DNA from 2 places in the Thauera sp. DNT-1 genome. Region 2 is predicted to be linked to the other one. Evidence: predicted binding sites of a transcription regulator. Region 2 holds the regulator's gene; the other holds the start of a gene.
What was found. The regulator FliA, encoded in region 2, starts transcription of late flagellar genes. The targets are predictions, from matches to a motif close to CTAAAGTTNNNNNNNNNNNNGCCGNTA.
Positions count from the first base shown of each region.

Region 1: a site for FliA is predicted at 2,012-2,038, ahead of motA (flagellar motor stator protein MotA). Genes of this name have one in related genera too.

Region 1 covers NZ_AP043752.1:1,683,974-1,688,386, forward strand. Annotated here, with positions in the region: gene ACZ5PP_RS07770 (chemotaxis protein) at 1-11, opposite strand, end outside; gene motB (flagellar motor protein MotB) at 28-1,020, opposite strand; gene motA (flagellar motor stator protein MotA) at 1,097-1,951, opposite strand; gene flhC (flagellar transcriptional regulator FlhC) at 2,144-2,731, opposite strand; gene flhD (flagellar transcriptional regulator FlhD) at 2,742-3,059, opposite strand; gene ACZ5PP_RS07795 (diguanylate cyclase) at 3,216-4,413, opposite strand, start outside.
Region 2 covers NZ_AP043752.1:1,368,694-1,373,106, reverse strand. Annotated here, with positions in the region: gene flhF (flagellar biosynthesis protein FlhF) at 79-1,548, shown strand; gene ACZ5PP_RS06365 (MinD/ParA family ATP-binding protein) at 1,551-2,336, shown strand; gene ACZ5PP_RS06360 (RNA polymerase sigma factor FliA) at 2,461-3,234, shown strand; gene ACZ5PP_RS06355 (flagellar motor protein) at 3,265-4,005, shown strand; gene motD (flagellar motor protein MotD) at 4,021-4,413, shown strand, end outside.

The DNA.
Region 1 (4,413 bases), 320 kb from region 2:
AGTTCGGACATGGCTGCAGCCTTGGATTCAATTGGGCGCCGGGACAATCCCCGGGCTTCCCCTCATATCGGCCGGATTGCGCCCGACTTGAGCACCGCCCGGCGGCGGCGTGGCGCCGGGCGCCTGCTGGCTGCGCATCGCCTCCTCGGCCGCACGGTTGAGCACCACGATGCTGATGCGTCGGTTCGCGGGGTCGAGCGGATCGCCCGGATTCAGGTGCGCGGTGTCGGCAAGGCCAACCACGCGCAGCATCTTGCCCGCCTCCAGCCCGCCCGCCACGAGCTCGCGGCGCGCGGCGTTGGCGCGGTTGGAGGACAGCTCCCAGTTCGAGAAGCCGCGCTCGCCGCCTGCGTATTGGGCCGAGTCCGTGTGGCCGGACATGCTGACACGGTTGTCGACATCGTTGAGCGCAGCGGCGATCTCGCGCAGCAGCTCGCGCGTATAGGGGCGCAACTCGGCGCTCGCCGAGGTGAACATCGGCCGGTTCTGCGCGTCGACCAGCTGTATCCGCAAGCCCTCGCTGACGATGTCGATGAGGAGCTGGTTCTTGAACTGGCGCAGCGAGGGGTTGGCCTCGATGACCGCCTCGAGCTTGCCCTTGAGGTCGATCAGGCGCGCGCGTTCACGGCGCTCGGCGATCGCCTGCGCGGTGGCCTCGGCCTCGCTCTTGACGCGCGCGGGCGCGGCGTCGAGATTGATCGCGCGCGTGCTGGGGGTGTCGCCCCTGCGCACCTGGCCGACCTTGCGCGAGAGGTCCTCGCCACCGCCCTTGATGATGCTCGAGCTGTCGCCGGTGCCTTCGCCGCCCTGCATGGCGAGCTTGAGCGGGTTCTGGAAGTAGTCGGCGATGCCCTCGAGGTCGCCCTGCGCGGTCGAGCCGAGCAGCCACATCAGCAGGAAGAAGGCCATCATCGCGGTGACGAAGTCCGCGTAGGCGATCTTCCATGCACCGCCGTGGTGGCCGCCACCGCCCTTCTTGATGCGCTTGACGACGATCGGTTGCTGGGTATCGTCGCTCATCGCGCAACTCCGCACGCCGGCGCAGGGCGCGGCGCCTGGGGACGACGGGAGTCAGGGACGCGGGGGCTCATCGCGTTCAGCCCTTGCGGTTCTTGATTTCCTGCTCGAGCTCGGCGAAGCCCGGGCGGTCGGTCGAGTACAGCACCTTGCGGCCGAACTCCACCGCGACCTGCGGCGCATAGCCGTTCATGCTCGCCAGCAGCACCACCTTGATGACCTGGTAGATCTTGCCGCTCTCCTCGACCTTCTGCTCGAGCTGGCTGGCGATCGGCGCGACGAAACCATACGAGACCAGGATGCCGAGGAAGGTGCCGACCAGCGCGCCGCCGATCATCTTGCCCAGCACCGCGGGCGGCTGACCCACCGAGCCCATCACGTTCACCACGCCCATCACCGCCACCACGATGCCGAAGGCGGGCACCGCATCGGCGACCTTGGAGACCACGTGCGGCGCCTGGTGCGCCTCCTGGTGGTGGGTCTCGATCTCCATGTCCATCAGGTTCTCGATCTCGAAGGCGTTGAGGTTGCCGCCCACCATCATGCGCAGGTAGTCGGTCATGAACTCGACCGCGTGATGGTCGGCGGCGACGCTCGGGTACTTGGAGAAGATCGGGCTGGAGTCGGGGTTCTCGATGTCGTTCTCGATCGACATCAGGCCTTCCTTGCGCACCTTGGCGAGGATCTCGAACAGCAGCGCGAGCAGGTCGACATAGAGCGCCTTGTTGTACTTCGAGCCCTTCACCGCCAGCGACAGCGAGCCGAGCGTGCCCTTGATCGCCTTCGGGCCGTTGCCGGCGACGAAGCCACCGATCATCAGGCCGATGATCGCGAGGTACTCCATGGGCACCCACAGCGCGGCCAGGCTGCCATGCACCGCGTAGGTGCCCAGCGAGGCGGCGAGGATGATGACGTAGCCGATGATCAGGAACACGGGGAAACTCCGAAGCGTTTCGCTGCGCCGCGCACGGACCGGCACGGCTCTCGCAGGGGATAACGGCGGCGGCGGGAGGAACTTGAACGCGCCGGGGCGCGACGCCACGCCGTGCGCGGACGTGACATGGGCCGCCTGTTTCCAGCGCGGCCCATGTAGGAACCTGCATGCGGGCCGGAGGGCCCGCCGGGGTCAGGCGACGACCGCCTTGCGGCTGGCGGCCGTCGTCTTGTGCGTGGGCGCGACCGCCTTGCGGGTGGTGGTCTTGCGGCGCGCGGAGCCGGCGCGCGAGGGCATGTTGCACAGGCCGCACACGTAGTCGTGCACCGGATCGTGGGCGTGGGCGACGAACTCGCCGCCGCAGCGGGTACACGCGGCCATCTGCAGCAGGTCGGCGTCGAAGAAGCGCACCAGGGTCCACGCGCGCGTGAGGCTCAGCGCGGGCTCGATCACGCCGGTCTCGATGTGGTCGAGATAGAGGTGATAGGACTTGAGGATCGCGTCCAGGCCGTGCACGCCGGCCGGGCCGGTGAAGTAGCGGTACAGGTTCATGAACAGCGAGGAATGCACGTTCGGTTGCCAGGTCATGAACCAGTCGGTGGAGAACGGCAGCATGCCCTTGGGGGGCGAGGCACCGCGGACTTCCTTGTAGATCCTGAGCAGCTTCTCGCGGCTCAGCCTGGTCTCGACCTCGAGCATCTGCATGCGCGCACCGAGTTGCACCATCTCGACCGCACGACGCACGTCGTCGGCCTCTTCGATCACACTCTTGTTCTTCATTCGGCACTCCTCAGCGCGCATCGGCCGCCGCCTTGCCGGCGGCGAGGATCGCCGCGTGCAGGCCCGCGCTGGCGGCATCCCGCCCTTCGCCCGCCATGAGCCGGGCCAACTGGGCATCGTCGAAGCGGAAGCAGGGCAGCAGCGTCGGACTGGACGCCATCCTGACCAGCTTGGCCGCCGACATCGACTCGATCAGGTCCGCGAAGGCCTCGCCGATCCCGAGCCGGAACAGCGCGGTCGCGCGGTCGTCGCGCAGCATCTGCTGTGCCAGCATCAGGTAGGCGAGGTTGAGTTCGCGGATTTCTTCCTGGAAGTCGGGGCGATCCATGGTTTTCCATCCCGCACGGGGATCAACGTCTGCAAGTTAAAGTAGTTTCTCAGGAGCGGCAAGCCGCTCCCCCCGGCTCCGTGCCGCATTTCACGCACAAGGTGTCGCCCCCGAACAACACCTGCCGGCGGGGCGGCCGCGCCTTCCCGCCGGCATTCAGCCCGCGCCGGACTGGAGCTGGAGTGCGGCGATGCAGTTGCGGCCACGCTGCTTGGCACGATACACGCTGTCGTCGGCACACTTGATCAGTGCATCGACGCTGCCCATGGCGGGCACGCGCATGGCCACGCCGACGCTGGCAGTGAGGAAGATCTGCGGGCCGCCGGTCTCGACCGGACTGGCCTGCACGGCCACGCGCAGGCGCTCCGCGACCAGCATCGCCGCCTTCAGGTCGGTATCGGGGCACAGCACCAGGAACTCGTCGCCACCGGTACGGCAGATCAGGTCCTGGGCGCGCAGCGCGCCACGCAGGGTCGCCGCGGCCTGGCGCAGGGCCATGTCGCCGACGTCGTGCCCATGGGTGTCGTTGATGGTCTTGAAGCCGTCGAGGTCGACGATCATGACCGAGAAGGCGCGACCGTGACGCGTCGCCGTGGCCCACTCGGCCTCCATCGCCTCGATCGCCCGACGGCGGTTGGGCAGACCGGTGAGCGGGTCGGTCAGCGCGGCCTCCTGCAGGCGGCGGTTCGAGATCGACAGCTCGGCGGCGAAATTGCGCAGTTCCTCGCGCTCGTGCTCGAGTTCCTGCTGCAGCACCAAGGTGCGCACGCAGGCACGCAGGCGCACGGTCAGCGCCGCACGTCGCAGCGGACGGACGAGGAAGTCGTCAACCCCGGCGCCGGAGGCGGCCAGCAGGCGCGCCTCGTCGTCGCTGCCGAGCATGCAGATCACGTACACGCCGCGTCCGAGGCGCATGTCGCGCAGGCCGCGCACCACCCGTTCCCCCTCCTCCGACCAGTCCGCGACCAGCAGTTGCGGCTGGACGTCGAGCGCGGCCTCGAGCGCGGCGTCCGCGCCCGCAGCAGTGAACGGGACGATCCCCGCGGCTTCGAGCTCGCCGCGCAACAGCTCGCGGTCCTCGCGCGCGCCGGCCACGACCAACGCACGCATCGGCTGCGGACCAGCGGCCTCGGCGGCCACCTTGGGCGCCTCGCCAACCGCATCCACCGCCGCGCTGCCCACCTCGGCGAAGCGGGGCGCGTCCTCGGTGCGGATCTGCAGCAGCTTGCCCCACTCCGCCCAGTCGCGCCCGACGCGCTCGCACAGCGAGACGAACTCGCCGCGCCCGAGGCCGAGGCGGCCCGCCAGGCGCAGCATCGGCGCCATCAGACGCACGTGCTCGGAATCGGGCGCG
Region 2 (4,413 bases):
TCCACCCCAGGCGCTTGACCCGGCCTCGCGATAATCCTCATCAAGCAGTGGTCGACGACGGCCACCGGGAGATTCGCCATGAACGTCAAACGCTACTTTGCCCCCACCGCCCGCGAGGCGCTCCGCGCGCTCAAGGAAGCCCTCGGTCCGGATGCGATCGTGCTGTCCAACCGCGCCGTCGAAGGCGGGGTGGAGATCCTCGCGCTGCCGGGCGAGGCGGTCGGCGCGCTGCAGGCGGCCAATCGGGCGGCGGTGGTGGCGCGTGCGGGCGGGGAGGTCCGGCCGGCAGCGGTCGAGATGCCGGCCGCGGCGGCGCGCAGCGCCGACGACGCCGACTTCCGCGTGAGCCTTTCCGCGCTGGCGGCCAGCGCCGCGCGCAACGCTTCCCGCCCCGTCGCGCAGCCGGCCGCCGAGCCGGCGACGGTGGTGCGCGCCTTCAATCCGCCACGCATCGAGACCGCCGACTACGCGCTGCGCAGCCGCGACGGCGTGCTGCGCGCGGCGGCCGCGGCCCAGACCGCCGCCCGCCCGGCGCCGAGCGGTCCGGCGGTGTTCTCCGGTCGTGCCGCGCGCTCCGACGCCGACGAATTCGGCAGCGCGCGCGTGCGCGAACTGCAGGAGACCAACGCCCGCCTGATGGCCGAGCTCACCGGCATCCGCGGCATGATCGAACGTCAGCTCGCCGGCTTCGCCTGGGGCGAGACGCGCCGCCAGGCGCCGGCGCGCGCGGCCATGCTCGGAGAGCTGCTCGAGGCCGGGTTCTCCGCGGCGATCGCGCGCAAGCTCGTCGAGGCCGTGCACGAGGACGCCGACCGCATCGAGGCGCGCGAGGCCGTGGGTGCCGCCCTCGATCGCCTGATGCGGGCCTGCGCCTCGGACGAGGATCTGCTCGACCGTGGCGGCGTGTATGCCCTGGTCGGCCCCACCGGCGTCGGCAAGACCACCACCACCGCCAAGCTCGCCGCCCGCTGCGTGGTGCGCCACGGCGCCGGCCGGCTCGCGCTGATCACCACCGACGGCTACCGCATCGGCGCCCAGGAGCAGCTGCGCATCTACGGCCGTATCCTCGGCGTGCCGGTGTTCTCGGTGCGCGACGCGGCCGACCTGCGCCAGACCCTGGCCGGCCTGCGCAACAAGCACATGGTGCTCATCGACACCATGGGCATGAGCCAGCGCGACCGCATGGTGGCCGAGCAGGCGGCCATGCTCTCCGGCGCCGGCGACGTGCGCCGGCTGCTGCTGCTCAACGCCACCGCGCGCGGCGACACCCTGGACGACGTGGTGCGCGCCTATGCCGGCGGCGACCTCGCCGGCTGCATCTTCACCAAGGTGGACGAGGCCGCCTCGCTCGCGCCGGCGCTCGATGTCGCGGTGCGCCACGAGCTCGACATCCGCTACCTCACCAACGGCCAGCGCGTACCCGAGGACCTGCACCTGCCCAACCGTGCCTACCTCTTGCATCGCGCGCTGCGCGAGCACGGCAGCGCCTCGCCCTGGCACCTGCAGGGCGACGAGGCCGGCATGCTGCTCGCGGCGGGAGGGGCCTGAGCATGCTCGACGGACGCGAAGACCAGGCCGCCGGCCTGCGCAGGCTGTTCCGCCGCGCGCCGCCCCAGGTGGTGGCGCTGTATGCGGGCGGTCGCCGCGCCGCCGACAACGCCGCGCTCGCCGCCCACCGCATCGCCGGGCGCAGCGAGCGTGTGCTGGTGCTGGACGAGGCCGAGGGCGGCGCCAGGCTGTGCGGCGCGCTCGGCGTGGGCGAGGGCGTGGACCTGCTGCAGCTGCTCGACGGCCGCAGCACGCTCGCCGACATCGTGCAGCCGGTGCCGGGCCTGGTGGGCCGCGTGCCGGCCGCGGCCGCGGCGCTCGCGCTGCCCCTGCTCGACGATCCGCGCCGTGCCTGCCTGATCGAGGCGCTGCGCATCCTGCACCGCCACGCCGGCTTCGTTCTGGTGCACGCGAGCGGCGAACAGGCTGCGGAGCCGTCTCCGTTCGTGCTCGCCGCGCCGCGCCGACTGGTGGTCGCCGAGGCGAGCGCGAGCGGCGCCACCGACGCCTACCACACCATCAAGGGCCTTGCCGCCGCGGGAGCCGGCTCGGTGCACGTGGCCGTGTGCCGCGCGCGCGGGCGGGCGGACGCCACCGCCTTCTTCCGCAGTCTCGATGCGCTCGTGCGCCGCCACGTGGGCGTCCCGCTCGCGTGGGTGGGCGAACTCGAACGCGACGAGATCGCCGGCGGCCTGCAGCAGCCGCTGCAGGCTTCGACCCACGATGCGGGCGCGGCCTTCCTGCGCCGGGTCGGCGCCATGGCGCGTGCCGGCGTCATGCGCGCCTGATGCGCCGCCGACGTGACAGATCGCGCTGGTAAAGGCGGCGATGCTACGGGAAAATGCACAACTCCTATCCACGCGGGCGGGGGCCGACGGTCCCGTCTGCTGCCAGAACCCACAGGCCCGATGCATGTACGACGCACACGGTAAGCTCGACAAGGGTGGCCTCGTCGAGAACTACGCCCCGCTGGTCAAGCGCATCGCCTACCAGTTGATGTCGCGCCTGCCCGCCAGCGTGGATGTGGACGACCTGATCCAGAACGGCATGATGGGCCTGCTCGATGCCCTCGGCCGCTACGAGCAGGGCCTCGGCGCCCAGTTCGAGACCTATGCGGTGCAGCGCATCCGCGGCGCCATGCTCGACGGCCTGCGCGAGAACGACTGGCTGCCGCGCAGCCTGCGCCGCGACATGCGCCGCATCGAGGCGGCGATCCACAGCCTGGAGCAGCAGAACGGCCGCCCGCCCTCCGAGAGCGAGCTCGCCGCCGCGCTCGACCTGCCGCTGGAGGATTACCAGCGCATGCTGCAGGACGCGCGCGGCCACCAGCTCGTCTATCTCGAGGATTTCAACCGCGAGGAAGACGACGACTATCTCGACCGTCATCTCGCCCAGGAGGGCAACGATCCGCTCACCCTGCTCGAGGACACCGACCTGCGCCGCCGCCTGGTCGGGGCGATCGAGCACCTGCCCGAGCGCGAGCAGCTGGTGATGGCGCTGTATTACGACGAGGAGCTCAACCTGCGCGAGATCGGCGAGGTGCTCGGCGTCACCGAGTCGCGCGTGTGCCAGCTGCACAGCCAGGCGGTGGCTCGCCTGCGCGCCTGCGTCTTCGAGGGCGGCACGGCGATGCCGGTCGCGCGCCGGCGCGGGCGCCCACCCAAGAACGCGGCCGCGGGCCGCTGATCGGGGCCGCCAGCGCCGCCCCCGGATACCATGGACAAGATCAGCCTCGTCGGCCTCACCCTCGGAATCGCCGCCATCCTCGTCGGCCAGGTGATCGAGGGCGGTCACCTGTCCTCGCTGTTCCAGCCCACCGCGTTCATGATCGTGATCGGCGGCACGCTCGGCGCGGTCATGCTGCAGAGCCCGCTGCGCGTCTTCATGCAGGGCATGCGCATGGCGCGCTGGGTCTTCGTGCCGCCGGCGCCCGCCTTCGATACGATCATCGAGCAGGTCGCGAACTGGGGCCAGACCGCGCGCAAGGAGGGCCTGCTGAGCCTGGAGAACCAGATCGAGGCGCTGTCCGACCCCTTCATGCGCAAGGGCCTGCAGCTGCTGGTCGACGGCATCGAGCCCAACCGCCTGCGCGAGGTGCTCGAGGTCGAGATCGGCGTGTGGGAGAACCAGATGAAGATGTCGGCGCGCATCTGGGAGGCGGCCGGCGGCTATGCGCCGACGATCGGCATCCTGGGCGCGGTGATGGGCCTGATCCACGTGATGGAGAACCTCTCCGACCCTTCGCGGCTGGGCGCCGGCATCGCGGTCGCCTTCGTCGCCACGATCTACGGCGTGGGCTTCGCCAACCTGGTGTTCCTGCCGATCGCCAAGAAGCTGGGCGCGCACATCGTCACCCTGACCACCCAGCGCGAGATGTTCGTCGATGGTCTGGTGGGGATCGCCAACGGCGACAACCCGCGCATCATCGCCAGCCGCATGCAGGGCTACGTGGCCTGAGCGCCGGGAGACATCATGCGGCGCAGGCGCAAGCTCGACGAGGAACACGACAACCACGAACGCTGGCTGGTGTCCTATGCCGACTTCATCACGCTGCTGTTCGCCTTCTTCGTGGTCATGTATTCGCTGTCGTCGGTCAACGAGGGCAAGTACCGCGTGCTCTCCGACTCGCTCGTGCAGGCCTTCCGCAACGTCAATGTGAACGAGAGCGGCGAACAGATCGTGCTGCCCAAGGTCAGCGTCGTGCCTTCGCAGGCGATCACCCGGCCGGCGCCCCCGGCGGTGGATCCTGTCGTGGAGCAGCGTCGCCAGCAGGCCGCGCAGCGCATGCGCAACGTGGCCGACGAGATCCGCCGCGTGCTCTCGCCGCTGACAGGGTCCGGCCAGGTGAAGGTCACCGAGGGCGCC